Regions from separate parts of the Serratia entomophila genome, predicted to be linked through region 1. Evidence: predicted binding sites of a transcription regulator. Region 1 holds the regulator's gene; the other holds the start of a gene.
The links. The regulator CRP, encoded in region 1, controls carbon source genes, mostly activating them, when cyclic AMP is high. The targets are predictions, from matches to a motif close to ATGTGANNNNNNTCACAT.
Positions count from the first base shown of each region.

Region 2: a site for CRP is predicted at 10,210-10,227, ahead of KHA73_RS17025 (YfcZ/YiiS family protein). Genes of this name have one in related genera too.

Region 1 is NZ_CP082787.1:198,083-212,733, forward strand. It holds gene argD (bifunctional acetylornithine/succinyldiaminopimelate transaminase) at 1-444, shown strand, start outside; gene KHA73_RS00825 (YccS/YhfK family putative transporter) at 475-2,550, opposite strand; gene crp (cAMP-activated global transcriptional regulator CRP) at 2,602-3,234, opposite strand; gene KHA73_RS00835 (OsmC family protein) at 3,615-4,022, shown strand; gene KHA73_RS00840 (phosphoribulokinase) at 4,066-4,935, opposite strand; gene KHA73_RS00845 (YheU family protein) at 5,212-5,445, opposite strand; gene KHA73_RS00850 (hydrolase) at 5,442-6,422, opposite strand; gene KHA73_RS00855 (LysE family translocator) at 6,542-7,144, shown strand; gene KHA73_RS00860 (PhzF family phenazine biosynthesis protein) at 7,154-7,936, shown strand; gene KHA73_RS00865 (LacI family DNA-binding transcriptional regulator) at 7,937-8,917, opposite strand; gene KHA73_RS00870 (GNAT family N-acetyltransferase) at 9,160-10,071, shown strand; gene KHA73_RS00875 (MFS transporter) at 10,103-11,362, shown strand; gene KHA73_RS00880 (Gfo/Idh/MocA family protein) at 11,355-12,428, shown strand; gene KHA73_RS00885 (sugar phosphate isomerase/epimerase family protein) at 12,433-13,497, shown strand; gene KHA73_RS00890 (Gfo/Idh/MocA family protein) at 13,494-14,630, shown strand.
Region 2 is NZ_CP082787.1:3,505,665-3,520,315, forward strand. It holds gene KHA73_RS16975 (YfcL family protein) at 1-91, opposite strand, end outside; gene KHA73_RS16980 (elongation factor P hydroxylase) at 124-681, opposite strand; gene KHA73_RS16985 (sulfite exporter TauE/SafE family protein) at 750-1,550, opposite strand; gene mepA (penicillin-insensitive murein endopeptidase) at 1,554-2,381, opposite strand; gene aroC (chorismate synthase) at 2,387-3,472, opposite strand; gene prmB (50S ribosomal protein L3 N(5)-glutamine methyltransferase) at 3,536-4,468, opposite strand; gene smrB (endonuclease SmrB) at 4,639-5,169, shown strand; gene sixA (phosphohistidine phosphatase SixA) at 5,234-5,716, opposite strand; gene fadJ (fatty acid oxidation complex subunit alpha FadJ) at 6,122-8,287, opposite strand; gene fadI (acetyl-CoA C-acyltransferase FadI) at 8,287-9,597, opposite strand; gene KHA73_RS17025 (YfcZ/YiiS family protein) at 9,776-10,072, opposite strand; gene fadL (long-chain fatty acid transporter FadL) at 10,480-11,820, shown strand; gene mlaA (phospholipid-binding lipoprotein MlaA) at 11,937-12,698, opposite strand; gene ccmI (c-type cytochrome biogenesis protein CcmI) at 12,731-13,942, opposite strand; gene KHA73_RS17045 (cytochrome c-type biogenesis protein) at 13,942-14,409, opposite strand; gene KHA73_RS17050 (DsbE family thiol:disulfide interchange protein) at 14,406-14,651, opposite strand, start outside.

The DNA.
Region 1 (14,651 bases):
GGTTTCCCGATCAGCGCCATGTTGACCACCGAAGACATCGCCTCGGTGATGCAGGTGGGAACCCACGGCACCACCTACGGCGGCAACCCGCTGGCCTGCGCGGTGGCGGAGGCGGCGCTGGACGTGATCAACACCCCGGAGGTGCTGAGCGGCATCGAGCAACGCCATGGTCTGTATGTCGACGCCTTACGGGCGATAGGCGACAAATACCGAATTTTCACCGCCATTCGCGGTATGGGGTTGCTGATCGGCGCAGAGTTGACGCCGCAGTATCACGGCCGGGCGCGGGATTTCCTTACCGCAGCCGCTGCGCGCGGGTTGATGATCCTCAACGCCGGGCCGAACGTGATCCGCTTTGCGCCGTCGCTGGTGGTGGAGCGGCAGGATATCGACGCCGGCATGGCGCTGTTTGAGCAGGCGGTGCAAGACGTAATAGGCGGCTGATGCGACGCCGGGGCGTAGCAGGCTGCGCCCTTATCGATCGCGCAGTTTGCGCTTCAGCCAGATGCCGTGATGCGGGCGTTGGCTCCAGGCCAGCGACGAAATGGTATGCATTACGCTCAGGTGCGAAAGGATGCGCCGCAGGTGGCGCTCCATCTCGGTGATCGGCATATCCGGGTGCAGATCCGGCGGCTGCATGATGCCGCTGTTGCCGCTCGGCCCGTCATACTCCAGCCGCTGCTGGCAGCTTTGCAGCGCGATCTCGCAGGTTTGCAAATACGTCTCCGCCAGCTTCGGCGTCAGCATATAGTGTTCGCGCGCCAAAATGGTCATGGCGTTAAGATGTTCGACGATAAACTGGCTGTGCGTCACCCACAGCCGCATATCCGCCAGATAGTCCGAGGCGAAGCCCGGCTCCTGCATCGCCTGATTGAGCGAGGTATACAGCGCGTTATGCGCCTGATTCACCTGCATGCGCGCATAGGCCAACCCGGCGGGGTCCGGTTCCTGTTCTTCCAGCATCAGCCGCAGCGCGTGTTGATCGTTCTCCAGCGCCTGATGGGCGTTCTTGCGCAGCAGGCCGCTTTGCCACTGTGGCCACAGCCAAATGGTGCCGCCAAACACCAGCACGCAGCCAATCAGCGTATCGACCAGGCGCGGCACCAGGAAATGGGTGCCGTTTAGCGCCAGCAGCTGCAGGGTGTACACCGCAGTGATGGTGAAGCCGATCACCGCCAGCCCGTAGTTTTTACGCGAAACCAGGTACGCCAGCAGGGTGATCACCAGCATGATGCCCAGGGTTTCCGCCTCCGGCAGCTGCAGCTGCAGCAGAGCGGCGGCGACCACCAGCCCGGCCAGGGTGCCGAGCGCACGGTGCTGAATGCGCACCCGGGTGGCGTTATAGCCGTTCTGACTCACCAGCATGATGGTCAACAGGATCCAGTAAGGCTTGGGCAGGTTGAAGATCGTGCCCAGGCTGCTGCCGAGCGCCAGCATCACCCCCAGCCGCGCGGCGTTGCGCAGGGCGTTGGATTTGAACGACAGGTAACTGGTCAGCGCCGGCCAGAAAGGCAGGCGGGCCTGGCTGGCCATCAGATCGCGGCGGTACAGCGGATGCTGGGTGCGCAGCAGGCGGGCGATGCGGCTGAAGTGGTAATAGCAGAATTGGCCGACCGGATTGTCGGCATGCTGCGCCGCCACCTTCTCCAGCGCCGCCAGCTCGTGCGCCATATTGAAGCGTTGCGAATGCTGGTGATAGAGGATGTCGCGCGCCACCACGCGCAGCCGCCCGGCAATCACCTGCGCGTTGCGGCGGATAATCGCTTCGGCCTGGCTTTGCTCCACCAGCTTTTGCACTTCTTCCGGCTGATGCAGGCTGACGGTGATATGTTCCTGCAGGTCGAGCGCCACCTGAAAGGCGCGCTGCAGGCGCTTCTGCTCAAGGTTGTCGGCGTGCGGCAGGAAGTTGAGTTGCTGATACAGCAGGCCGATCAGATCCATCACTTTCTGTTGGCGCGCCAGCAGCGGCGGCAGCGCGGTCTGCGGGTCGGTGTGCTGGGTTAGCAGCGAATACTTGGCCTCAAAGTAGTCCGCCAATTCCAGGTACAGCTGATTCAGCGATTCGCGCATCGGCTGTTCCTTCCACAGTGTGAACCAGAACCAGGTGAACAGGCCGTACCAGGCGGTGCCGACGGCGTACAGCAACGGCGCCTGCCAGATAGGCAGGGTGCCGGCCATGCTGAGGGAGAAGATAGCGGCGATCAGCGCCGCAGGCAGCAGCCGGGCGTGCAGCGGGCTGATTTCGCCACTGACGCCGAGCAACAGCGCCAGGCCGAGCATCAGCGCCGGCAGCGGCACCTGCCACAGCAGCGCCTGTTGCAGCAGCAGGCTGCTGAAGGCGAACAGCGAGCCGCCGACGATCAGCCGTTTAAAAAAGCGTTTGTGAGGCGTGTCCAGCCCGGCGATGTTGCAGCAGGCGGGAACCAGTGAAAACAGCAGGCCAAGCTGCAGCTGGCCGATCGCCAGACCAAACAGTACCGGCAGGCACAACACCAGCGTTTGCCGCAGTGCGTAATTGACTTCCGGGTGGTAGATCAGGCGGCGCCACATGGCAGGCAGAGGATAAAAAAACGGCGCATTGCTGCGCCGTTTTTTTAGTGATTAGCGGGTGCCGTAGACGACAATGGTTTTGCCGTGGGCGGAAATCAGGTTTTGATCTTCCAGCATTTTTAGAATACGGCCAACGGTTTCACGCGAGCAGCCGACGATCTGGCCGATTTCCTGGCGGGTGATCTTGATCTGCATGCCGTCCGGGTGGGTCATGGCATCAGGCTGTTTCGCCAGGTTCAGCAGGGTTTGCGCAATGCGGCCGGTAACGTCCAGGAAGGCGAGGTTGCCCACTTTCTCGGAGGTGACCTGCAGGCGGTTCGCCATCTGGGCGGACAGGCGCATCAGGATGTCCGGGTTGACCTGGATCAGCTGACGGAATTTCTTATAGGAAATTTCAGCCACTTCGCAGGCGGTTTTCGCCCGAACCCAGGCGCTGCGCTCCTGGCCTTCTTCAAACAATCCGAGCTCGCCGATGAAGTCCCCCTGGTTCAGGTAGGACAGGATCATCTCTTTACCTTCTTCATCCTTGATCAGCACCGCGACGGAGCCTTTCACGATGTAGTAAAGCGTTTCGGCCTTTTCACCTTGGTGAATCAGCGTACTCTTCGATGGATATTTGTGGATATGGCAATGAGACAGGAACCATTCGAGAGTAGGGTCTGTTTGCGGTTTGCCGAGAACCATTCGCTGTTATCCTCTGTTGTTATCGCTGCCTTGTGTCACAGGGGTCAGAGTTCCCTGTAAAACGTGCCTGTAGCCGCTGTTTGAGCGAGGGCTATCGGCAGGTTTTGAGGCGTGTCATAAATATACGCTGTCGCTCTAGCATATTAACTTGCCGGGAGAGCTGCAAGCTACATTCTGTTAACATACCGGTAAAGGAGCCTTTCCCTGGGCGTTTCCCTGAAATCAATGTCCCGGAAAGATTTATTGCGGCTCTGTTTGTAGCACAGAGTAAGGCGGGTGTCTTGTGTTGTCTCGCTTCAGCATGATTAGCATCAGGTTCCGTTGCCTGTTTCTATGCGAAAGCGTACTCTGATTTTAAGAAATCAACCGGAGTGAGCAGAATGCAGGCAAGAGTTAAATGGGTGGAAGGGTTAACGTTTCTGGGTGAATCGGCTTCCGGCCATCAGGTGCTGATGGATGGCAACGCCGGCGATAAGGCGCCGAGCCCGATGGAAATGGTGCTGATGTCGGTGGGCAGCTGCAGCGCTATCGACGTAGTGTCGATCCTGCAAAAAGGCCGCAACGACGTGCGCGATTGCGAGGTCAAACTCACCTCCGAACGCCGCGAAGAAGCGCCGCGCCTGTTCACCCATATCAACCTGCATTTCATCGTTACCGGCCAGGATCTGACCGACAAGATCGTTGAGCGAGCGGTTAACCTCTCCGCCGAGAAGTACTGCTCGGTAGCGCTGATGCTGAACAAGGCCGCCAGCGTGACCCACAGCTTCGAAATTCGCCAGCCGGCCTGAGTGCTGAAAGGGCGCGGCCCCCCCAGGCCGCGCTCATGTCCGGCTATTCGATCTTCTTGCCTTCCAGCAGCCGTTGCACCAGCGGCGCCATAATCAGCTCCATCGCCAGCCCCATTTTGCCGCCCGGCACCACCAGCGTATTGATATGCGAGATGAAAGAGCCCTGCAGCATCGCCAGCAGGTAGGGGAAGTCAATCTGATCCAGCCCGCGGAAGTGGATCACCACGAAGCTTTCATCCAGCGAAGGAATGGCCTTGGCGGCGAACGGGTTGGAGGTATCGACCGTCGGCACGCGCTGGAAGTTGATATGCGTGCGTGAGAACTGCGGCGTGATGTAGTTGATGTAGTCCTCCATCGAGCGCACCACCGAGTCCATCACCGCCTCGCGCGAATGGCCGCGTTCGCCGGTATCGCGGATCAGCTTTTGGATCCACTCCAGGTTGACGATGGGCACCACGCCGACCAGCAGGTCGACGTGTTTGGCCACGTCGTTGTGTTCGGTGACTACCCCGCCGTGCAGGCCCTCGTAGAACAGCACGTCGGTCGGCGCCGGCAGCGGCTCCCAGGGCGTGAAGGTGCCGGGCACCTGATTGTAGGGCACCGCCTCGTCATAGGTGTGCAGATATTTGCGCGAGCGGCCGGTGCCGTTCTGGCCGTAATCGATAAAGCTTTGCTGCAGCAGGCCGAAGTCGTTGGCCTCGGGGCCGAAATAGCTGATATGCCTGCCCAGATCGCGCGCCTTGCGGATCGCCGCGTCCATTTCCGGCCGGGTGTAGCGGTGGAAGCTGTCGCCTTCCAGCTCCGCTGCGCGGATGTTGAGCTGCTGGAATATTTTGCGGAACGCCACGCTGGTGGTGGTGGTGCCGGCGCCGCTGGAGCCGGTTACCGCGATAACGGGATGTTTGGCAGACATGGTGGTTTTCACTCCGTGTTAAATGCGCCGGCGTCAGAGAAGGGTTATACCCGTCATGCTTCAAGCCGCATCTTTGTTGGCTGCCTTCGTTCACCCCAGTCAGTTACTGGAGTAAGCGCCTGGGAACTCGCTCAGTTGCCGCCTCGATGCAACCCGAATTATTTTGGCTATGCAAATCTGTGTGACACCTTTTCGCCGGGGGCAAAATTTCGCGTGCGGGTTTGCAATAAGCCATTGTTACCTGATTTTTTCCGTCAGTAATAGAACCGGTAACCACTAAATTTCTTCCTGCCCGGCGCGGATCTGTCCGCGCGGCATGATATTGACGGTCTCATGCAGCTCCGACCATACCAGCACCACCTCGCCGGTTTGCAGCTGGCGGCGCACGTCATCCACCTTCTGCGCCAGCGAGCGCTCATGTTCGCCGTAGTCGGTGCCTTCGCGCAGCACAAAGGATTCGATCAGGCCGTTGAGGGTGTCGGTTTCAAGCTCTTTCCAGGGGATAATCACGTCTCGGTGTCCAGATAAGGGGATAGCCAGGATGGAATGCGGTATTCCAGCCACATTTGCGGTTTTTTCAGCGTGCCGCCGACGAAGCCGACGTGGCCGCCGAACTCGGTCAGCTGATATTGGATGTTACGCGGCAGGCTGGCGACTTCGGGGATCACTTCATCGGTCATGAAGGGATCGTCCTTCGCATGGATGATCAGCAGCGGCGTTTGGATCGCCGGCAGCAGCGGCAGCGCGCTGCAGCGCCGGTAATAATCGGTGGCGTCGCTGAAGCCATGGATGCGCGAGGTGATGGCGTCGTCGAACTCGCGGATGCGCCGCAGGCGGTTGAGCTGCGGCAGCTTGAGCGGCAGGGTGTCCGGGTAGTGCAGCAGTTTGCGGGTGGCGTTCTGTTTTAGCTGCCCCAGCAGGTAGTATTGATAAACGCGGGAAAATCCCTGATCCATACGCAACGAGCAGGGCTCCAGCATCAGCGGCGCCGAAACCACCACCGCCGCCTGCAGCAGGCTGTCGGCGCCCTGCTGGGCCAGGTAACAGGCCAGCATGTTGCCGCCGAGCGAAACGCCCACCGCCGCGGTCGGCGCCGTACCGTAAGTGGCGCGCAGCCACTGCAGGAAGAAGCGGGCGTCTTCGGTTTCACCGGAGTGGTAGATGCGTTGCTTGCGGTTGGGCACGCCGCTGCAGCCGCGAAAATGCATCACCACGCCGAGCCAGCCTTTTTCGCGCCAGGCGTTGAGCAGGCCGTGAGCGTAGGGGCTGTAGAAGTTGCCTTCCAGGCCGTGGAACAGCACCACGCGCGGTTTGTCGGCGGCCTGCGCGGGGTCTTCGCTCCAGGCGAGATCGACAAAATCGCCGTCGGGCAATTCCAGCCGCTGCCAGTGCGGTTTTAACAACACGCGGCGGCGTACCAGACGCGGCAACAGCGTTTGCAGGTGCGGATTACTGGCCCCGGTCAGGGGGCGAAAAGATTCATGCATAACCTGAGTAAAAATCTTGTTGGCGGCTATTGTGAGATCAATAGCGCACTGTTAGCTTCAATACCATGAATTAACAATAATACTGCAAAAATGCGCCCTGGGTGAGGAGCACCCGCTTCATGGAACTGAGTTTATTTCTCCCGATGTTAGGCTTCCTGTGGGTGGCCGCCATCACTCCCGGCCCCAATAATATGTTACTGACCACCTCCGGCGCCAACTTCGGCTTTATGCGATCGCTGTGGCTGATGATTGGCATCATGCTCGGCATGCAAAGCATCTTGCTGCTGGTGGCGTTTGGCGTCGGCAGCCTGATCCTGGTTTACCCGTCGCTGCACCTGATCCTGAAAATTCTCGGCAGCCTGTACTTGCTGTGGCTGGCGTGGAAGGTCGCCACCGCCGCCTATGAAAAGCTGGATACCGACGTGGCGCCGCCCAAACCGGTGCGTTTGTACCAGGGTTGGCTGTTGCAGTTCCTCAACCCCAAGGCCTGGCTGATGGCGCTGGGGGCGGTGGCGAGCTTCAGCCTGGCGGGGGATAAGTACAATCAATCCATTTGGGCCATCGCGCTGGGCATTTTCGTGGTAAATATTATCGCCGGTATTGTCTGGCTGGGGTTAGGCACGATGATCGGCCGCCTGCTGCGCAGTAAAAAGGCCTGGGTGATTTTTAACGTTTCCATGGGCTTGCTGACCGCGGCCTGCGTGTTGCTGATCTGGCACTGAGGACATGTTATGACGGAAAACTATTTCCACGTCGTCGCCTTTACCGGTGAAGGCCTGCGCGGCAACCCGGCCGGCGTCTGCCTGTTGCCGCAGCCGCTGCCGGCGGAGCGGATGCAGGCGATCGCCAACGAAATCGGCCTGCCGGAAACCAGTTTTGTCTGGGATGACGGCGACATGACGGCGATCCGCTGGTTCACCCCCGAGCGCGAAGTCGACCTGTGCGGGCACGGCACGCTGGCGGCCGCACAGGTGATGTTCAGCCGGGTCAATCCGGCGCTGCAGGATATACGTTTCCGCGCGGCCGGCGGCGAACTGTACGTTAAGCGCGACGCGCAAGATGGCGAGCGCCTGGTGCTTGATTTCCCGTCGCGGCCGCCGCAGAAGGTCGCGGAGCCCGCCGGGCTGGCGGCGCTGCTGGGCGCCAGGCCGCAGGAAGTCTGGCAGGCCAACGCGCTGCTGGTGCTGCTGGAGAATGAGGCGCAGCTGCGGGCGTTGCGCCCGGCGATCCCGGCCTTGATCGCTTTGGCCGGCCGCGCGGTGATAGTCAGCGCGCCGGGCGAGGAAGTAGACTTCGTCTCGCGCTATTTCACCCTGGACGGCGGCGAAGATCCGGTAACCGGTTCCGCGCACTGCACGCTGATGCCCTATTGGACGGCGCGTCTTGGCCGCCACCGGCTGCACGCGCGGCAGATTTCGGCGCGCGGCGGTGAGCTGTTCTGCGAACAGAAGGGCGATCGCACGCTGCTCGGCGGCTACGCCCATGTCTTCTTGTGCGGTGAAATCAGCCTGTAATCAGGCGGAACCGCGTTCTACCAGCCGCCAGCCCAACACTTCATTGCTTGGCGGCTGCTGCGGATTTTTGATTTTATCCAGCAGCAACTGCACGCTGCGCACGCCAAACTGATGCATCGGCTGTTCGACGGTGGTCAGCGGCGGAGTGGTGACGGCGCCGAACGGCACGCCGTCGAAGCCCATTACCGCCACCTCTGCCGGGATCGCCACCCCCTGCTGATGCAGGGCGCTCATCGCGCCGCCGGCGATCACGTCGGAGATGGCGAACACCGCATCCGGGCGCGGTTGCTCGTCCAGCAGCCGGCTCATCGCCAGCGCCCCGGCGGCATACTCCAGCCCCTCGACGTACTCCACCCGGCAATAGTCCAGCCCCAGTTCGGCCAGCGCCTGCCGGTAACCCTGTTCCCGCTGCTGTGAATAGAGGTAACGCATATCGCTGTTGATCAGCGCAATGCGTTGCCGGCCCTGCGCCGCCAGATAGCGCACCCCGGCCAGCGCCGCCTGGTGGTTGTCGATGGTGACCGACGACGCGCGGAAATTGGGATCGCCTTCGCCGCACTGCACCCAGGGGAAGTCGCCAATCATGGCGGTCAGGCCGGGCAGGCAGCTGACGGCGTCCATGGTGATCACGCCGTCCACCACTTTGCCGCTCAGCAGGCTGAGGTAGGCGGATTCGCGCGTCGGGTTGGATTCGGAGTTGCACAGCAGAATGTGGTAGCCATGGCGTTCGGCTTCTTCTTCGATACCGCGCACCACCAGCGAACAAAAGGGGTTGGTGATGCTGGAAACCAGCACCAGCAGCATGCGGCTGCGTGAGGTGCGCAGCTGGCGCGCCAGCAGGTTGGGCTGATAGTCGCATGCGCGGATCGCCGCCAGCACCCGGTCGCGGGTGGCCGGTTTGACGATCTGCTGGCCATTCAACACCCGCGAGACGGTTGCGGCGGAGACGCCGGCGAGTTTCGCCACCTTTTCTATCGACATGGTTTGCTGTTCCTTCTGCCCATTTGGCCCGCACAATATGCCGAAGTGCGGGCGCCTGTCCGCGCCCGGCCGCAGGATTGTGATGGCGGTTACAAATTCATCTTATCAATGCCACTCTCTACATTAATCAGGTTGCCGAAAAAAAGAAATCGATTACATTTTGCTCATGGTGAAAATGAAATCGATTACATTTTACAATTTCGTCGTATTTCGCCGGTTTCTAAACGCAGAAGAGGTGGCGGATGCAACTTTCATTAGCGGAACAGGGTGATGGTCAGGAGATTGCGCGGCTGATCCACCTATCGACCAACGCCTGGTATCGGCGTCACGGCATGGGGGCCATTTTCCCCGCCGGGCCGGACAGCTGCGGGCTGTTCGTCGACCTGTATCGCCAGTTGGATCCCGGCCGGCACTGGATAGTGCGCGATGAACAGGGGGTGCTGTGCGGCTCCTGCTTCTTCCACCCGCGGGATACGCACCTCGGGTTGGGCATCATGAATGTGCATCCCGATTACTTCGGCCGCGGCATCGCTGCCCGGCTGATGATCAAGGCCGACGAGCTGGCGGGCGATTTGCCGATACGGCTGCTGTCCAGCGCGCTGAACCTTGACTCCTATGCGCTGTATCACCGCGCCGGTTTCACCCCTTATGCACTGTATCAGGATATGGCGATCCCGGTGCCGGCCGCGGGATTTCCTCCCCTCCGGTTGACGCGCGGCCGGGTGCGCGCCGCCCGGCCGGACGATCTGGCCGGCATCCTGCAATTGGAACGAGAGCTGCTGGGCATCGAACGGCGGCGAGACATCGGCTACTTCCTCAATGACGCCAGCGGATTATGGCGCACTGCGGTGTGGGAGCTGGACGGCGGTATCGGCGGTTATCTGGCCTCGGTGGCGCATCCGGCTTCGCGCATGCTGGGGCCGGGGTGCGGCCACAGCGAAGAGATCGCGCTGGAGCTGATCGGCTGGATGCTGGACCGGCATCACCGCGGCGAGACGCCGGTGGTGCTGGTGCCGGCCCGGCGCTCTGCCCTCAGCCAGGTGCTGTTGCAATGGGGCGGGCGGATTTGCGAATTGCATGTGGCGCAGGTGAAAGGCCATGCGCAGCAACCCGGCGGTGTGGTTATGCCGTCCTTCCTGCCGGAAAGCGGTTAGACAACATGACAACAATACCGATGGGGGAATTATGCAAACTGACAGCGCGGCCCTGGGGGCCAAAAGCGTCGTATTCAAATGGGTAGTGCCGCGGTTGGCGCTGATGATGTTCCTGCAGTTCTTTGTCTGGGGCGCCTGGTACGTCACGCTCGGCGTGGTGATGGGCAAGTACGGGCTGGCGGCAATCATCGGCGACGCCTATTCCACCGGCCCGATCGCCTCGATTCTGTCGCCGTTCGTGTTGGGGATGGTAGTGGACCGCTTCTTTGCCTCGCAAAAGGTGCTGGGCGTTCTGCATCTGATTGGCGCCGGGCTGCTGTGGCTGATGCCGGGTTTCTTCAGCAGCGGGCAGAGCGGCCTGCTGTGGGTAATCTTCGGCTACATGCTGTGCTATATGCCGACCATCGCCCTGAGCAACAACGTGGCGTTTTACAGCCTGAGCGACAGCGAAAAAGCCTTCCCGGTGGTGCGGGCGTTCGGCACCTTCGGCTGGATTGTCGCCGGCCTGATCGTCGGCGCCAGCGGGCTGTCCGACAGCACCGGCATTTTCACGCTTGCGGCGGTGGCCTCGCTGGCGTTGGCCATTTACAGCTTTACCCTGCCGCATACCCCGGCGCCGGAGCGCGGCAAGCCGGTAAAAATGCGCGACCTGCTGTGCGCCGATGCGTTCGCCATGCTGAAACAGCGGCATTTTCTGGTGTTTATTATCTGCGCCACGCTGATTTCCATCCCGCTGGCGGCCTATTACGCCTATGCCGCGCCCTTCGTAGCGGCCACCGGCTTCAGCAACGTCGGCGGCGTGATGTCACTGGGGCAGATGTCCGAGCTGTTCTTTATGCTGCTGATCCCCTTCCTGTTCGCCCGGCTGGGCATCAAGGCGATGCTGCTGGTCGGCATGCTGTCCTGGTTCCTGCGCTACGTGATGTTCGCGCTGGGCATCACCGAGGAGCTGCGCTGGATGATCTACCTCGGCATCATCCTGCACGGCATGTGCTACGACTTTTTCTTCGTGATCGGTTTTATCTACACCGACAAGGTGGCCGGCGATAAGGTCAAGGGACAGGCGCAGAGCCTGCTGGTGCTGTTCACCTACGGACTGGGCATGCTGATCGGCTCGCAGATCAGCGGCGCGTTGTTCAACCGCCTGGTAACGGCGGAAGGGGCGGCGGCGTTGCCGCAGTGGCAGAGCTTCTGGTGGTATCCGGCCATCGGCGCGCTGGTTATCGCCGCGCTGTTCTTCTTTACCTTCAACTACCGGGAAATCCCGCAGGAGGAGAAGCGAGATGGCTGATTTACGCGTGCTGGTGGTGGGCTGCGGCAATATGGGGGCTTCGCACGCCGAAGCCTATCACGGTATGACAGGCGTCGAGATTTGCGGGCTGGTGGCGCGCGGCGATTCCCGGCGCCGGCTCAATGCCCGGCTGGGCGGCGGCTACCCGGAGTTCAGCGACTTCGCGCAGGCGCTGGCGGTTACGCGCCCGGATGCGGTCTGTCTGACCACCTGGCCTGACACCCACGAGCCCTATGCGCTGGCGGCGCTGGCCGCCGGTTGTCACCTGTTTATTGAAAAGCCGCTCGCCACCACCGTGGCCGGGGCGGAGCGGGTGATCGCCGCCGCGCGCGCCGCCGGCCGGCAGGTGGTGGTCGGATATATTCTGCGGCATCACCCGTCGTGGCGGCAGTTTGTCGCGTTGGCGCGCGGCCTGGGCAAGCCGCTGGTGATGCGCATGAACCTCAATCAGCAGAGCCATGGCGCGATGTGGGACGTGCATCGCAACCTGATGCAGTCGCTGTCGCCGATCGTCGACTGCGGCGTGCATTACCTCGACGTCATGTGCCAGATGACCGAGTCGGAGCCGCTCAGCGTCAGCGCCATCGGCGCGCGGCTGAGCGATGCGCTGCCGCCGGAGATGTACAACTACGGCCAGCTGCAGGTGCGCTTCGCCGACGGTTCGGTCGGTTGGTACGAGGCCGGCTGGGGGCCGATGATCAGCGAAACCGCTTTTTTTGTGAAAGACGTCATCGGCCCGCTGGGCGCGGTCTCCATCGTGGCGCGACAGGCGGCGGCGGGAGAATCGGATAACGTCGATGCCCACACCCGCACCGAGTCGCTGCGCATCCATCACGCCGCGCTGGACGACGCCAACCAGTTTATCCGGCCGGACCGCTGGATAGACTGCCGGGATGAACCGGATCATCTGGCGCTGTGCCTGAGTGAGCAACGCTATTTTCTGCAGGCGATACGTGAAGGGCTGGATCTCGGCCGGCACTGGCTGGATGCGTTGAACAGCCTGCGTGTCGTGCTGGCGGCGGACGAGGCGGTGCGCAGCCAGAGAACGGTAATGATAGAGAGGTAAACAGATGAAAACCATTCAGGGGCCGGGGTTGTTTTTGGCGCAGTTTATCGGTGCGCAAGCGCCATTTGACACATTGGACGGCTTGGCCGGCTGGGCCGCGGGATTGGGCTTTAAAAGTTTGCAGATCCCGACCGGTTCCCCGCATATTTTCGATTTGGCGCGGGCGGCGCATTGCCAGGCGTATTGCGACGAGGTGCGTGAACGGCTGGCGCGGCATGGCGTGACGATTTCCGAGCTGTCCACCCATTTGCAGGGGCAACTGCTGGCGGTGCATCCGGCCTACGATCTGGCGTTCGATGGCTTCGCCCCGGCACAGGTGCGCGGCAACCCGCAGACGCGGCAGGCGTGGGCGCACGAGCAGCTGTTGATGGCGGCGCAGGCGTCACAGCGGCTTGGCCTGACCGCGCACGTGACCTTTTCCGGCGCGCTGGCCTGGCCCTATTTTTATCCCTGGCCGCCCCACAACGCCCGGTTGTTCGAGGAGGCCTTCAGCCAACTGGCGCAGCGCTGGCGGCCGATCCTCGACGCCTTCGACGATGTCGGCGTCGATCTTTGCTATGAGCTGCACCCGGGAGAAGACCTGCACGACGGCGTGACCTTCGAGCGCTTCCTGCGCCAGGTCGACAACCACCCGCGTTGCCACATTCTGTACGATCCCAGCCATCTGCATTTGCAACAGATGGACTATCTCGGGTTTATCGATCTGTATCATTCGCGCATCCGGGCGTTTCACGTTAAAGACGCCGAGTACCGGCCCAGCGCCCGCAGCGGCGTTTATGGCGGCTATCAGCCCTGGCTGGAAAGGCCGGGACGTTTTCGTTCGCTCGGCGACGGGCAGATCGACTTCCCGGCGATTTTCAGCAAGCTGGCGCAATACGATTTCCCCGGCTGGGCCACGCTGGAATGGGAGTGCTGCCTGAAGTCACCGGAAGCCGGGGCGCGGGAAGGGGCCGAGTTTATCGCGCGCCATATCATCCTGGTTGCCGGCCGGGCGTTTGATGATTTCGCCGCCGGCGGCGGCGAGTCTATGCAGATCAAAAAGATGCTGGGCATTGGAGAGCAGCCATGAGATTACGCTTGGGTATGGTCGGGGGCGGTGAAGGCGCGTTTATTGGCGCGGTGCATCGGCTGGCGGCGAGGATGGACGATGAGTTCGCACTGGTGGCCGGGGCTTTCTCCTCCGACTGGGAAAACTGCCGCCGCACCGGTGAATTGCTGCATGTCGATCCGCAGCGCTGTTATCGCGACTTCGCCCAGATGGCGCTGGCGGAGGCAGCCAGGGAAGACGGCATCGATGCGGTGGCGATAGTGACGCCCAATTATCTGCACGCGCCGGTGGCGACGGCCTTCCTCGACGCCGGTATCGACGTCATTTGCGATAAGCCGCTGTGCAACAGCTATCCCGAAGCGCTGCAGCTGGCGGAGAAGGTGCGGCGCAGCGGGCGGCAGTTGATACTGACCCACAACTACAGCGCTTACCCGCTGGTGCGCGAGGCGCGCAGCCGGGTGCTGGCCGGTGAGCTGGGAGAAGTGCGGTTTATCGAGGTGGAGTATCTGCAGGAATGGCTGGCGCAGCCGCTGGAGCTGACCGACAACAAGCAGGCCGGTTGGCGCGCCGAGCCGGAAAAAGCCGGCGCGGGGTGCATCGGTGATGTGGGCACCCACGCCTGGCAGCTGGCGCAGTTTGTCTGCGGTATGCTGCCGCAGGCGATCAGCGCCGAACTCAGCACCTTTATTGCGGGCCGCCGGCTGGATGATGACGTGCGGGTGCAGATGCGTTACGCCAACGGCGCCAAAGGCCGGCTATGGGCCAGTCAGGTCGCCTGCGGGCATGAGAACGGGCTGCGGCTGCGGGTTTACGGCAGCGAAGGCAGCCTGGCGTTTAACCAGGAACAGCCGAATCAGTTATGGATACGCCCGCGGGATGCGCCGGCCTATTGCATTACGCGCGCCTCTTCATTCCAGCATGCGGAGAACCTCCGGCTGACGCGGGTGCCGGCGGGGCATCCTGAAGGATACCTGGAAGGGTTTGGCCAAATTTATCGCGAAGCGGCGCGCCGGCTGCGAGAGGGGCCCGAGGCAGCGCCGTTGCTGCCGGGCATCGAGACCGGCGTGCAGGGCATGGCATTTATCGACGCCGCGCAGCGCAGCAGCGCCGCCGGCGGAGAATGGATCGACGTAGAAGAATTCATATTTCATTAAGTAATAAAGAAGATTTTTTTA
Region 2 (14,651 bases), 1.7 Mb from region 1:
GGTAGCCACCGGCAAACAGTTCATCATCGCTGGCGTGCTCTACCATGTCATCAATCAGCGCCAGAATGCGCGCTTCGAATTCTGCGATCATCAAATTTCCTCATAAAATAACAAGCATTGGCGTCAGTTGAGATCTTCCGGGTAGGGAAAATGCTCGGCCGCCAAGGGGGGCGTATTGTAAAACGATTGCAGCGCCTGAATAAAGCGCGCGGGCCTTGTGGGTATTCCCTGCTCCAGCAGGTGCAACACCCGGGCGCGCACCTTGCGCTGGAACGCGATGCGATCCGGCTCGCAGTCGCCGTTCAGGTTGTCGCAGCTGACGTTGAACGGAAAACCGGCCGCCGTGCAGAACATCCACTCCAGCGCCTGCGGTTTGATCTCCACCGCTTCGAACTCGCTCTGCGTTTGCGCGTCGCGGCCGTCCGGGCAGTACCAATAGCCGAAGTCCATCAGCTTGCGGCGCGCCTCGCCGGCGATGCACCAGTGCGAGATCTCATGCAGGCCGCTGGCGTAAAAACCATGGGCGAAGACGATGCGGTGGTACGGCAGTTCGTCATCGGCCGGCAGGTAAATGGGTTCGTCATCCCCCTTCACCAACCGGGTATTGTAATCATCGCTGAAGCACTGATTGAAAATAGCGATCAGCTGTTCGTATTGATGGGTGGTCTGCGTGTCCGACATAAATAAAAAACTCTATAACCACAAAAATAAAGTGGCGATTATTCCACGTTAATGCTCTTCTGGCACTGCTAAATATGCAACGCCAGCCACTGCTGAATTTCTGCGCCGTGATTGTCGTACAACAGCTTGCAGCTCATCACCAGCGAGACGATGACGATCATCGGCCGGATCAGCTTTTGCCCGCGGGTCAGCACCATGTGCGCCCCGAGGCGCGCGCCCAGCACCTGCCCCACCAGCATCACCAACCCGATGCTCCACACCACCTTGCCGCCGATGATAAACAGCGCCAGCCCGCCGACGTTGGAGGTGAAATTCAGCACCTTGGCGTGCGCGGTGGACTTGGCCAGATTAAAACCGCACAGCGTCACGTAGGCCAACGCATAGAAAGAACCGGCGCCGGGGCCGAAGAAGCCGTCATAAAACCCAACGCAGCCGCCGGCCACCAGACCAAAGGGCAAAGCGCCCAGGCGGCGTTGGCGATCTTCCTCGCCCAGCCGCGGCATCAGCAGGAAATACAGGCCGATGCCGATCACCAGCAGCGGCAGCATCTGCCGCAGCAGATCGGCGCGCATGTGCTGCACCAGGATCGCCCCGATGATCGAGCCAATCAGCGTCAGCAGAATGGTCAGTTTCTGTTCTTTGAGGTTCACCGCGCCGCGGCGAATAAAGTACAGGCTGGCGGAGAAGGAACCGCCCACCGACTGCAGCTTGTTGGTCGCCAACGCCTGTGCCGGGGGAACCCCCACCGCCAGCAGCGCCGGCACCGTCAGCAACCCACCGCCGCCGGCGATGGAATCGATAAATCCCGCCAACAGCGCCACGGCAAACAAAACCCCGAGCATCTCGGGGCCAACGACTAACCAGTCCATTTATTATTCCGCTGCGAAATGATTATCCAGCAATGCCTGACAGGTAGGCGGTAACGGCGGCGGCACCGGTTTACCCGGTTTGGCGCTCGGTTGATGCGGCACGAACCAGCTCGCCAGCTCGGCACCGCAGCCATCGCCCGGCGGCGGCGTATCCTGCTCTTTACATTCAAGGCTGCCCGCCGGGCAGCGCAAACGCACGTGCATGTGCGCGCGGTGGCCGAACCACGGCCGCACCTTGTGCAGCCAGTCGCGGTCGGCGCCGGCATCCAGACACAGGCGCTGTTTGATCGCCGGGTTGACGAAGATGCGCGTCACTTCGGCATCCTGCGCCGCCAGTTTAATCAGAGAGGCAATCTGCGGCTGCCACTGGCGCGCCACCACCTGCTTGCCGTCGCCCGAAACCAGATCGATCGGCTGCGGCTTCAGCAACTGCTGCGCACTCCAGCGCTGGCGCGGCAGCTGCAGCCAGATGTCGACGTCCAGCCCCGACTGGTGGCTGGCGTGACCGCTGCTGAAGCGCCCGCCGGCCGGCATCGCCATATCGCCGATCAGCACCGTGCCCAGCGATTTCTGATTCGCCTTGCTGCTGAGACGTTGAATAAACGCCAGCAGATCCGGGTGGCCGAAATAGCGGCGCTGATCGGTGCGCATCACCTGATAATCCGCTGAGTTCAGCGGCAGCGGCTGGGCGCCGATAATGCAGCCGTTGGCGAAGCCGCCAACCGCCTGCGGCGCGCCGGCCACCGGGTGATCGATTTTCTGCCACGGCGTCAACGCCAAAGCGGAACCAGAGGCCATCAGGGCAGCCAGACCCAACATCCAGTTTTTCATGGCGATTACCAGCGCGGAACGTCGGAAACCACATCACCGTTCTGCGCACGCTGGCGCAGCAGGTGATCCATCAGCACAATCGCCATCATCGCTTCGGCGATCGGCACCGCACGGATGCCCACGCAAGGGTCGTGGCGGCCGCGGGTGACCATTTCCACCGCCTCGCCCTGGCGATTGATGGTGCGGCCCGGCACCATAATGCTGGAAGTCGGCTTGAGCGCCAGATGCGCGATCACCGGCTGCCCGCTGCTGATGCCGCCGAGAATGCCGCCCGCATGGTTGCTCTGGAAGCCTTCCGGGGTGATTTCGTCGCGGTTTTCGCTGCCGCGCTTGGTCACCACGCCAAAACCGTCGCCGATTTCCACGCCTTTTACCGCGTTGATGCTCATCAGCGCGTGGGCCAGATCGGCGTCCAGGCGGTCAAAGACCGGCTCGCCCAGGCCAACCGGCACGTTTTCGGCGATCACGCTGACCTTGGCGCCGATAGAGTCGCCCTCTTTCTTCAGCGCACGCATCAGTTCGTCCAGTGGCTCCAGCTTGTCCGGATCCGGGCAGAAGAACGGGTTTTGCTCGACCTGATCCCAGTCTTTCAATTCACAGGTCACGTCGCCAATTTGCGCCAGATAGCCGCGCACCCGCACGCCGAACTTCTGCTGCAGATATTTCTTGGCGATCGCCCCGGCCGCCACGCGCATTGCGGTTTCGCGCGCCGAAGAGCGGCCGCCGCCGCGGTAGTCGCGCAGGCCATATTTTTGTTCGTAGGTGTAGTCGGCATGTCCCGGGCGGAACACGTCTTTGATGGCGCTGTAGTCCTGGGAGCGCTGGTCGGTATTTTCGATCATCAACCCGATGCTGGTGCCGGTGGTCACCCCCTCAAACACGCCGGAGAGGATACGCACCTGGTCCGGTTCGCGGCGCTGGGTGGTATAACGCGAAGTCCCCGGACGGCGGCGGTCCAGATCGTGCTGCAAATCGGCTTCAGTAAGCGGGATGCCTGGCGGCACGCCGTCGACGATACACCCCAGCGCTATCCCGTGAGATTCACCAAATGTGGTGACGCGGAAAATCTGCCCAATACTGTTTCCAGCCATCACGGCTCCTTACCCTTGGTCATTATCGTTATGGGGCCCGGCCTTGCGGGCCCGTCATTATGCTTAGCTGCGGTAGAGGCTGAAGTGCGCCTTGCAATCCACCAGCTGTTGTTTGGTCAGCATGAATACGCCGTCGCCGCCGTTTTCGAACTCCAGCCAGGTGAACGGAATATCCGGATATTGTTCCATCAGATGTACCATGCTGTTGCCCACTTCACAAATCAGCACCCCGTCGTCGCTCAGGTAATCCGGCGCGCAGGCCAGGATGCGGCGCACCAGCTTCAGGCCGTCGCTGCCCGCCGCCAGGCCCAGCTCCGGCTCGAAGCGGAACTCCTGCGGCAGGTCAGACATGTCTTCCGCGTCCACATACGGCGGGTTGGTGACGATCAGATCGTATTGGATCGCCGGCACGTCGCGAAACAGATCGGAACGGATCGGGATCACCTGATGTTCGACGCCGTGTGCCTGAATGTTGCGCTCGGTCACCGCCAGCACGTCGCTGGAAATGTCCACCGCGTCCACTTCCGCCTCCGGGAAGGCGTAGCCGCAGGCGATGGCGATGCAGCCGCTGCCGGTGCACATGTCGAGAATATGGCGCGGCGGGTGCGGGATCAACGCGCTGAAGCGATCGTTGATCAGCTCGCCAATCGGCGAACGCGGCACCAGCACGCGCTCGTCCACGTAGAATTCCATGCCGCAGAACCAGGCTTTGTTGGTCAGGTAGGCGACCGGGATGCGCTCGTTGACGCGGCGGATCACGCGCTCAACGATGCGGTGGCGCTCGCTGGAGGTCAAACGTGCGGTGTGCATGTCCTCTGGAATATCCAACGGCAGGAACAGGCTTGGCAGCACCAATTGCACCGCTTCGTCCCACGGATTATCGGTTCCGTGACCATAGTAGATATTGGCGGCGTTGAAGCGGCTCACCGCCCAGCGCAGCATATCCTGAATGGTGTGCAGTTCGTTCACTGCTTCGTCGACGAAAATTTTGTCCAATTTGCCCTCCGGCAGGCACTGTGATTCATGATTTAGCCGCATAGTTTGCCATGAAGCCCGCGACAAATCACGCTAACCCCTTGCGCTTTTCATTCTGGCCCGAGTTTTGCGTCGACAGCGCTCATTCACAAGGTAAACTAGCGTGATAAATGATTTCCGGTGAATGAAGAATGAAGAACAAGCACCCTCTGAGCAAAGATGAACTGCAGCTCTTCAGAGAGTCGGTTGCGGGCGCGAAAAAACTGCGACAGGACACTATCGTCCACCGCCCGCCCAAGCCAAAGATAAAACAGGCGGCGCCGCAGCGCCTGCTGCAGGAGCAGGTCGACGCCAGCTATTATTTCTCTGATGAATATCAGCCACAGTTGGAGGAGGAAGGCCCGACGCGCTATGTGCGCCCGGGTTACAGCCCGTTCGAGCTGAAGAAGCTGCGCCGCGGCGACTATTCGCCGGATCTGTTTCTCGATTTGCACGGCCTGACCCAAATGCAGGCCAAGCAGGAGCTGGGGGCGCTGATCGCCGCCTGCAAGCGCGAACACGTGCACTGCGCCTGCGTGATGCACGGCCACGGCAAACACATTCTCAAGCAGCAAACGCCGCTGTGGCTGGCGCAGCACCCCGACGTGCTGGCGTTCCACCAGGCGCCGAAGGAATGGGGCGGCAACGCGGCCATTCTGCTGCTGGTCGAGCTGGCGGAATAACGGCCAGAAACGACAAAGGGCGATGTCAGACATCGCCCTTTTTATCGGTACCGCCACCGGCAGCTCAGACCTTGGCCATCACCTGCGATGGGCTCACCTGCCATTCGAACTTGCCGTAGCTGCCGTCGGCCGCCAAATCGACATTGGCGATCGCGGAAGTGGCGAACATCGGCGGGCACTCGCCCGGGCACAGTTCGGCCACCAGGTACCCCACCAGCGGCAAGTGAGAGACGATCAGCACCGAGCTCACCCCTTGCATCGCCAACGCCTGCAGGTAGCTGCCGACATGCCCGGCGTCGCCGCCCGGCGTCAGCTCGGGCAACACCTCTTCGCCTTCCGGCAGCGTCAACGCTTCGCGCACCGTCGCCAGCGTCTGTTCTGCCCGCAGATAAGGGCTGACCAGCACGCGTTCAATATCCAGAGACTTGGTATTCAACCAGGCCGCCATCTGACGAGACTCATCACGACCGCACGGGGTAAGGGGCCTTACCGCATCGCTGGCCGCATCGAGTGCCGCCTCTCCGTGACGCATAATCAAAACTTGCATATTGCACCGCTGTTGTTGACAAAATAACGCTATACAGAAACGCCGTGCGTGCTGTACCGCCGAGTTTTACAACCCCAAAGCCGAAGCCTTGAAACGATAACGCGCCGTCTCTCTATGGCGGCCGGGCATTTTGCCTGAAAGTTTACGTAAAGAAAACGCTGTTTTTTACATCAACCGCGTCCGGATACGAATCACCTGCTCACATAACAATCAATTCAACGGGTTAAATTTTAACCTATCCAGCATGAAATTTATTGACGGCGGTCAGTCTTTTGCCGCCACCGGCCTAACTTACCCCTCCCCTATCTCCCTGTACAGGGTCCGGAATTGCAAGCTTTGCAAGGAGTGATGACGATCACAATGCGGCCCTGTTGCAACTATAGTGCAAATCGGGCCGCCCTGCGTTCAGCTCCCCTGCGGGTAAAAGCGCTCCCCCTGCTGCGCCATGCGCCGCAGCTTTTCACAGGGGGCGAAGTGCTCGCCGTAGCGCTGCTGCAGGTATTCCAGCGTTTTCACCACCGTCCCGGCGCCAAGCTCATCCATATAGCGGAACGGGCCGCCGAGGAACGGCGGGAAGCCGATGCCGAACACCGCACCGATGTCGCCATCGCGCGCGCTGCATATCACGCCTTCGTCCAGGCAGCGCGCCGCTTCGTTCAGCATCATCATCACGCAGCGCTGGGCGATGGTCGCCGGCTGCAGATGCGATTTCGGGGTCACGCCCAGCAGGAGGTACACCGAGGTGTCGGCGCGCTTGCGCCGCTGGCGCTGTTGGCCTTCGCTTGGGTAGAGGTAGAAACCGCGGCCGTTCTTGCGGCCCTTGCGCCCGTCCTTCAGCACCGCGTCAAACGCGGCCGGGGCGGCAAAACGTTCGCCCAGCTCCGCCACCAGCACCGGAATGATCTTGGTACCGACGTCGATGCCCACCTCGTCCAGCAGGGTGATGGGCCCCACCGGGAAACCGAAGTCCACCAGGGCTTTGTCCAGCGACTCGATCGGCTCGCCTTCCAGCAGGCAGCGCGCCGCTTCATTAATATAAGGCGCCAGAATGCGGTTAACGTAGAACCCGGCCCGGTCGGCCACCACGATGGCCGTTTTACCCTGCTTGTGCGCCAGCGCCACGGTGGTGGCGATAGTCTCTTCGCTGGTGCCGGCGTGCGGGATCACCTCCACCAGCGGCATTTTATCGACCGGGCTGAAGTAGTGCAGCCCAATCACCTGTTGCGGCCGCTGCGCCTTGGCGGCGATATGGCCAATCGGCAGCGACGAAGTGTTGGAAGCGAAAACGGTGTGCGGCGCGGCATGCTGTTCAATTTCAGCGACCATCTGCTGCTTGAGCGCCAGATCCTCAAACACCGCCTCCACCACGATATCTGCCTGTTCAAAACCGGTATAGTCGGTCGAGCCGGAGATCAGCATCATCTGCTTTTGCCGCTCCGCCGGGCGCATGCGTTTGCTGCGCACCCGCTTGCCGAGAATGTCCCAGCTGTATTTCAACGCATGGTTGATGCCGGTTTCGTTAATGTCTTTGATGCGCACCGGCAATCCACCGCGGGTGGCGGTCACGCAGGCGATGCCGCCGCCCATCAGGCCGCCGCCGAGAATGCCGACGCGATGCAGCGCGTGTGGCTGCGCGTTGCCGCCCCGCTCTTTTTTCAGCGCGGTGGAGGCGAAGAACAGGCTGCGCAATGCCGCCGACTGCGGCGTCATCGCCAGCTCGCCGAAGGCGCGCGCTTCCGCTTCATAACCGCTGGCGCTGCCCTGATCCAGCCCGGTGCGCACCACCTGAATGATCCGTTCCGCCGCCGGGTAATTGCCGTGGGTTTTCTCCAGCGTTTTCTTGCGCACTATGCTGAACAGCAGGCTGCGGCCCAGCGGGCCATTAAGCAAACGCGCCTGCCACGGCAGCTCGCGCTTGCTTTGCCAGCCCCGCTTCACCCGTTCGATGGCGGTTTGCAGCAAAATCGACTGCGGCACGGCGTCGTCCACCAGCCCCATGCGCAGCGCCTGGCGCGCCCGGACGTGCCGACCGGTCAGGATCAGATCCAGCGCCTTGTCGGCGCCGATCAGCCGCGGCAAACGTTGGGTGCCGCCAGACCCAGGCAGCAGCCCCAGCTGCACCTCCGGCAGCCCGAGCGCGGTTTTCTCGTCCAGCGAGCAAATGCGGCTGTGGCAAGCCAGCGCCAGCTCCAGCCCGCCGCCCAGGCAGGCGCCGTGAATAGCCGCCACCACCGGCACCGGGAAAGCGGCGATCTGCGCCAGCGTGCTTTGCCCTTTCTTCGCCAGCGTTTCAGCCTCTTTGGCGCTGGTGCAGGCGGCAATCATGGTGATGTCGGCGCCGGCGATAAACGAATCCGGCTTGCCGGAGATGATCACCAGCCCTTCCAACGCGGTGTGCTGCTGCGCTTTGAGCAGCACGTCATTCACCTGTTCGACAAACTCGGCCTTCAGCGTATTCACCTTTTCGCCCGGGACGTCGATGGTGATCACCCCGATATTGTCCGGGCGCAGCGTCAGCTGAAAGGCTGAAGGTTTGGCGCGCTGTTCGTGCAATGCATTTTCGAAGCTCATCATTCCACCTCCACGATCATTGCGGCGCCTAACCCTCCGGCGGCGCAGGCGGTGGTCAGGCCCAGCCCGCCGCCACGGCGTTTCAGCTCATGCAGCGTCTGGGTGATCATGCGGGCGCCGGTAGCGGCAAACGGGTGGCCGTAGGCTATCGAGCCGCCCAGCACGTTGAACTTGTCCATATCCACTTCGCCAATCGCCTGGCTGCGCCCCAGCTTTTGCCGCGCGAACTCATCGCTGGCGAACATTTTGAGGTTGGCCAGAGTCTGCGCGGCGAAGGCTTCGTGCATGTCGATCAACGTCAGGTCGGCCAGGCCGATGCCGGCGCGATCCAGCGCCAGCGGCGTGGCGTAAGACGGGCCAAGCAGCATGTCTTCCCATACGTCGATGGCGGCGAAGGCGAAGCTGCGCAGGTACCCCAGCGGCTGCAGCCCCAGCTCTTTGGCGCGCGATTCGCTCATCATCAGCACCGCGGCCGCGCCGTCGGTCAATGGCGTGCTGTTGGCCGCGGTCACGCTGCCGTGTTTGCGATCGAACGCCGGTTTCAGCTTGGCGTAAGAGGCCAGGCTGGAGTCTTTGCGGATATTGTTGTCTTCGGTCACCTGCGCGCGGTACGGCGGCACATAGGCGGTCATCACCTCATCATGCAGCAACCCCTGTTCCCAGGCTTTGGCCGCCAACTGGTGCGAACGGTGCGCCAGCGCGTCCTGCTCCTCGCGGGTGATGCCGTGGCTTTTCGCCATTTGCTCGGCGGTGTCGCCCATGCGCAAGCCGGTGGAGTATTCCGCCACCGCCGGCGGCACCGGCATCAGATCGCGGAATTTCAGCCGGCTGAACAGTTTGAGGCGCTGAGAAAGGGTACGCGCCTTGTTGACGTCCACCAGCGTGCGCGCCAGCGCCTTGCTGACGCCGATCGGCAGCACCGAAGAAGAGTCCGCGCCGCCGGCGATGCCGATGCTGATGCTGCCGGCCATGATGCTTTCCGCTACGTTGGCGATAGCCTGGAAACTGGTGGCACAGGCGCGCGACACGCTGTAGGCGTCGGTATGCACGCTCATGCCGGTGCCGAGCACGATTTCACGCGCGATATTCGGCGCCTCAGGCATCTGCACCACCTGGCCGAACACCAGCTGTTCAATCAGCGCCGGGTCAATGCCGCTGCGGGCCAAGAGCTCGCTCACCGCCGTTTTTCCCAGATCCACCGCCGGAATGCCGTGATAGGCGGTCGCCTGTTTGGCAAAGGGGGTACGCAGTCCATTTACAATCGCGATACGGTCACCGTGACGGGTCACCAACGGCAGTGCCTTACTCATAAACGCTCCTGAAGAAAATAACGCCAGCGCAACGGGCAGAAAGAGGTCTGACCTGATGAGGTCATTGTTAACTAAATGGTTACATTTGGCAAACCGCCAGAGATCAAAACTGCGAGCAGGAGCAACTTTCTATCGGGGAAGCGGCGCGGCAAACCCGCGCCGGGGTTTAATGCGGAGATTAACGCAGGCCGAGCTGGAAAATCAGGGTTTCCGCCTGGCAGGCGAAGGTAAAATCGGCCGCCAGTTGCACGCCGCCGTCAACCGATTTAATGCTACTGCTGATGTCGCACGGGTCGGACTCCACCGCACGCGCCTTTTCGGTCAGCGCGGCCAACATGGCTTGCGCATCTTGCTGATTGCTAAACATCTGGCTGTAGGATGCGGTGCAATCGGTATTATCCATTACGGTGCCGACATCCACGCAGCAACAGGCTGCGGTTTCCTGGGCGCTGCATTTATTAATTGCATCTGACATAGTTGATTCTCCTCAGGGGCCCCTCTTCAGGCGGGCCCAAACGGCCATTTACTTTCCGGCGCAAAGCCGCAAATTTCTGCGGCCATTTTACTCCGCCGGGCAATCAATCACTAGCACTTACTTTTTATAGGTGTTTTAAGTGATGGAAATCACAAATAAAATTGAGCGTCTGCTAAGGAATGGTCAGAATTTTGTTATAAGGTGCTGGCTTTTTGTTAAGCAGATCTCTTTTTTGATATCAAACAGGAAATATTTGAAAAACAAAGTTGCAACATTTTCACAGGTCGGACCTATAATTCAGCCACTGGTCTGATTTGTCTGAACGATAACGGACCCTACAATCCCGCGCTCCTTGTTACCTCGTGTAACAATAGTTTAAATAATAAACACATAATGAGGTTTTGGTCATGAGCCAGAAAAACCTATTTACTAAATCAGCTCTCGCAGCTGCAGTGGCAATTATTTCTTCAAACGTGTCTGCCGCAGGATTCCAGCTGAACGAGTTTTCAGCAGCTGGTTTAGGACGTTCGTATTCTGGCGAAGGCGCCATGGCGGATACCGCGGCTTCCGCCAGCCGTAACCCGGCTCTTCTGATGATGTACACGCGCCCGGAATTCTCTATCGGCGCAGTATTTATCGATCCCGACGTAGACATTTCAGGCAAATCGCCATCCGGTGCCAGCCTGGACGCCAAAAACATCGCACCGACCGCCTGGGTGCCGAACCTGCACTATGTTCACCCGATTAACGATCAGTTCGCGGTCGGCGGCTCGGTCACCAGCAACTTCGGCCTGGCCACTGAATACAACGACGGCTATGCCGCAGGCTCCATGGGCGGTAAAACCGACCTGGAAACCCTGAACCTGAACCTGAGCGGCGCTTACCGCCTGAACCAGCACTTCAGCTTCGGCCTGGGCTTCGACGCCGTTTACGCCAAGGCCAAGCTTGAGCGTTATGCCGGCGACCTGCCGAAACTGCTCGCAGCTCAGGGTTTGCAAACCGGTAAACTTACCCCACAGCAAGCCGGGCAGATTGCTCAAATGCCTGCCGACACCCAGATTTCACACCTGAAGGGTGATAAATGGGGCTACGGCTGGAACGCCGGCATCCTGTACGAAGTGGACGAAAACAACCGTTACGGCTTCACTTACCGCTCCGAAGTGAAAATCAAGTTTGACGGCGACTACAAAAGCAGCCTGCCTACGGCATTCAACCCTATTTCACAAGCTCTGGGCGCCGGTCTGCCTTGGGGCACCAGCGGCAACACCATCCCCGGCTCTCTGGACCTGAACCTGCCGGAAATGTGGGAACTGTCCGGTTACAACAAAGTGGCGCCGCAGTGGGCTATTCACTACAGCCTGGCCTACACCAGCTGGAGCCAGTTCCAGGAGCTGAAAGCCACCGGCAACAACGGCCAGACGCTGTTCCAAAAGCATGAAGGCTTCCGCGACGCTTATCGCATCGCGCTGGGCACCACCTACTTCTACGACGACAACTGGACCTTCCGCACCGGTATCGCCTTCGATGACAGCCCGGTGCCGGCACAGAACCGCTCCATTTCCATCCCGGATCAGGACCGTTTCTGGCTGAGCGCCGGTACCACCTATGCGTTCAACAAAGACGCGTCGGTTGACGTCGGGGTTTCCTACATGCACGGCCAAAAAGTCAGCATCAAAGAAGGCCCATACAGCTTCGATTCTGTGGGTAAGGCCTGGCTGTACGGCGCCAACTTCAACTACCGTTTCTAAGCGCTTTTATCGGCATAGAAACCAAAGCGCCTCACGGGGCGCTTTTTCTTTTCCGATTATTGAGCCATAAAAAAAACCCGCCGGACGGCGGGTTTTCATATTCGTTCGCTCGCGGCTTATTGCGCCGAGTCGATCTCGTCCAAATCGCCCTGAATCGCCTTGGCGTTCGGGTTTTCTTCCGGCTTCAGCGAGCCGCCGTTGGCGATAAAGTCGTGACGCTGGAAGTAAGCTTCGCGCACCATGACGTAAGGATCGGACGAGTTGTGCAGCAGGCCGTCGGAATCCAGCAACTGGGCGCGGGTTTCAATGCCTTCCACCACCCATTTGCCCGCCGACATCCAGAAGGTCAGGTAGCTCAGCATCGGATAGAGTGTATCGGCAAAGTCGCCGCCGTCTTCACGCAGGGTAAAGCTGCCGTAGCCCGGCAACATCACGTACGGGCCGTAGCCGACCTTGTAGTGCCCCAGGGTGCTGCCGAAGCGGTTTGGTTCTTCGCGCGCCAGTTTCGGGTTGGCCATGCCGGCCACGTCGATCAGGCCGCCCATCCCCAACAGGGTGTTCAGGAAGAAGCGGTTAAAGTGGATCATCCCGCGGTACGGATCCCCCTTCAGGAAGGCGTTGACCATGCTGGCCGGCTCTTCCAGGTTGGAGGTGAAGTTGCTCAGGCCGTTGCGCGCCGGCATCGGCACATAATCGCGCCAGGCTACCGCCACCGGGCGCAAGACGTAAGGATCCAGGACGTTGTAGTTGAAGTCGAACATCGTCCGGTTAAACCCTTCCAGAGGATCGGAGCGCCCTTGCGATTCATTGTCCGGCGCGCTGGCGCAGCCCACCAGTAACACCGTTGCGAAAGCCAGCCCAGTCAGGCGAAAATTCATATTTTTCTCCATAAAAACACGTTCGGTCTTTTTCAGGGAACCTGCTTATTTATTTGAACGTCAACCTGCTCTTTGCCGCTGAAGTTTTGCGGCGCACTCTCGCCGAACCAGTCGCCCGCCTGCGGCGTGGCCAGGCCGTCCTGAGAAATACGCACGCGCACCTTCACCTGATGCTGAGCCGAAAGTAACCGCTCGGGCATCATGGCATTGCTGTCATCCAGAGAAAAAGACAGCGGAAAACGGCTCAGGGGCAGTTGTTTCACCGCAACCGGCACCGGGCTAACGCCGTCGGTAACCGAAATGACCAGCGTCCCCTGCTGCGGCAGCGCGTGACTCGCCTCCGGCGATAACGTCACATTAACAGCAAGTTTAACAGTTTCTTCGCCAGACTGTGCTTTTGCTTGCGCAATGCTGCGCGCAATCACCTCGGCGCGCGGATCATTGGCCGGCAGCAGTTTCAACATCACCTGCCAGGCGCCGATGGCCCGTTTGAAATCGCCCTGTTCGAAAGCGTTGAACGCCAACAGGCTCAGCACGCGCGGATTGCTGTGATCCTCCGCGATCATTTGGCGCAACAGCTGCGCGGCCTGCTTGTTATCCTCCGGATCGTTGGAACGCGTCAAGACCTCAGCATAACCGAGGCGCACTTCCAGACTATTCGGATCCAACCGGTATGCGTGGGCAAACGCCTGAGTGGCGGTGGTGGCGTTGTTCAGCGCCATGCCGACGCGCCCCAGCATCATCCAGTCATTGACGTTGCGGCTGTCCTGCTGCAGCGCGGTACGCAGGCCCAGCCCAAGGCGAGCGATCTCTTCCATGCTCAGCGGCCTGGCGCGTTCGTTGGCGACGCGCGCGCGCAGCTCCGGCATCTGCGCCTGCACCTGACGCCAGTCCAGCACCTGCGCCAGCCCGCCGGTTTTCAGATAAAAGCCCAGGGTCACCACCAGCAACAGCAACACGCCCGGCACCAGCGCCCAGCGGTTGATCGGCTTCGCCTGGGCCTCCTGCCGGCCGGGAATATCGTTCAGCAGGTTCTGCTGCAGCTCTTTCACCAGCTCCGGGCGCTCGGCGATCACCCCCTGCTGTTCATCCTGCTCCAGCTCGTTGAGGCGGTCCTGATAAAACGCTTTGTTGAGCGCATCGCGACTGGTGGCGGCATGTTGCTTGCCGTGGCGCATCGCCGGGATCACCAGCAACGCCGCAGCGCCCACCAATAGCACAATAATAGTCAGCCAAAAAGCCATTAGGGTTTCTTCCTGTCAGTCTCGTTCAGCAGCGCAGCCAGGCGCTGCTGTTCCTGGGCGGAGAATGCGTCGTCCACCGCCGCGTCGGGCCGGCGCCGGGTGCGCAGGATCACCACCGCGCCGCCGATCAGCACGAACAGCAGCGGGCCGAGCCACAGGATCAGCGTCGCCGGCGTCACCGGCGGCTCATAGGTGACGAAATTGCCGTAGCGCGCCACCATATAATCGATGATCTGCTGCTTGCTTTGCCCCTGCATCATCAGCTCATACACCTTGGTGCGCATGTCGGCGGCGATGATGGCGTTGGAATCGGCAATGCTGTTGTTCTGGCATTTCGGGCAGCGCAGCTGTTCGGTCAGCTCACGATACTGCTGCTCCTGCTCCACCGAGTTGAACCGATAGGTATCGATAGCCGCCGCCGCGCTCCAGCTCAGCAACGCGGCGAACATCAGGACCGCCAGCCTCACGCCTCACCCCCATACTTTTTATACAGCGGCAGCACTTCCTGCTGCCAGACGCGCTCGTTCATATCGCCGGCGTGGCGGTAGCGAATAATGCCCTGGCCGTCGATCAGGAAGGTTTCCGGCGCGCCGTACACCCCGAGATCCAGCCCCAGCATGCCGTCGCCGTCATACAGGCTGAGCGCGTAAGGGTTGCCCAACGAATTCAGCCAGGTCACCGCTTTGCTGCGGTCATCCTTGTAATTAAG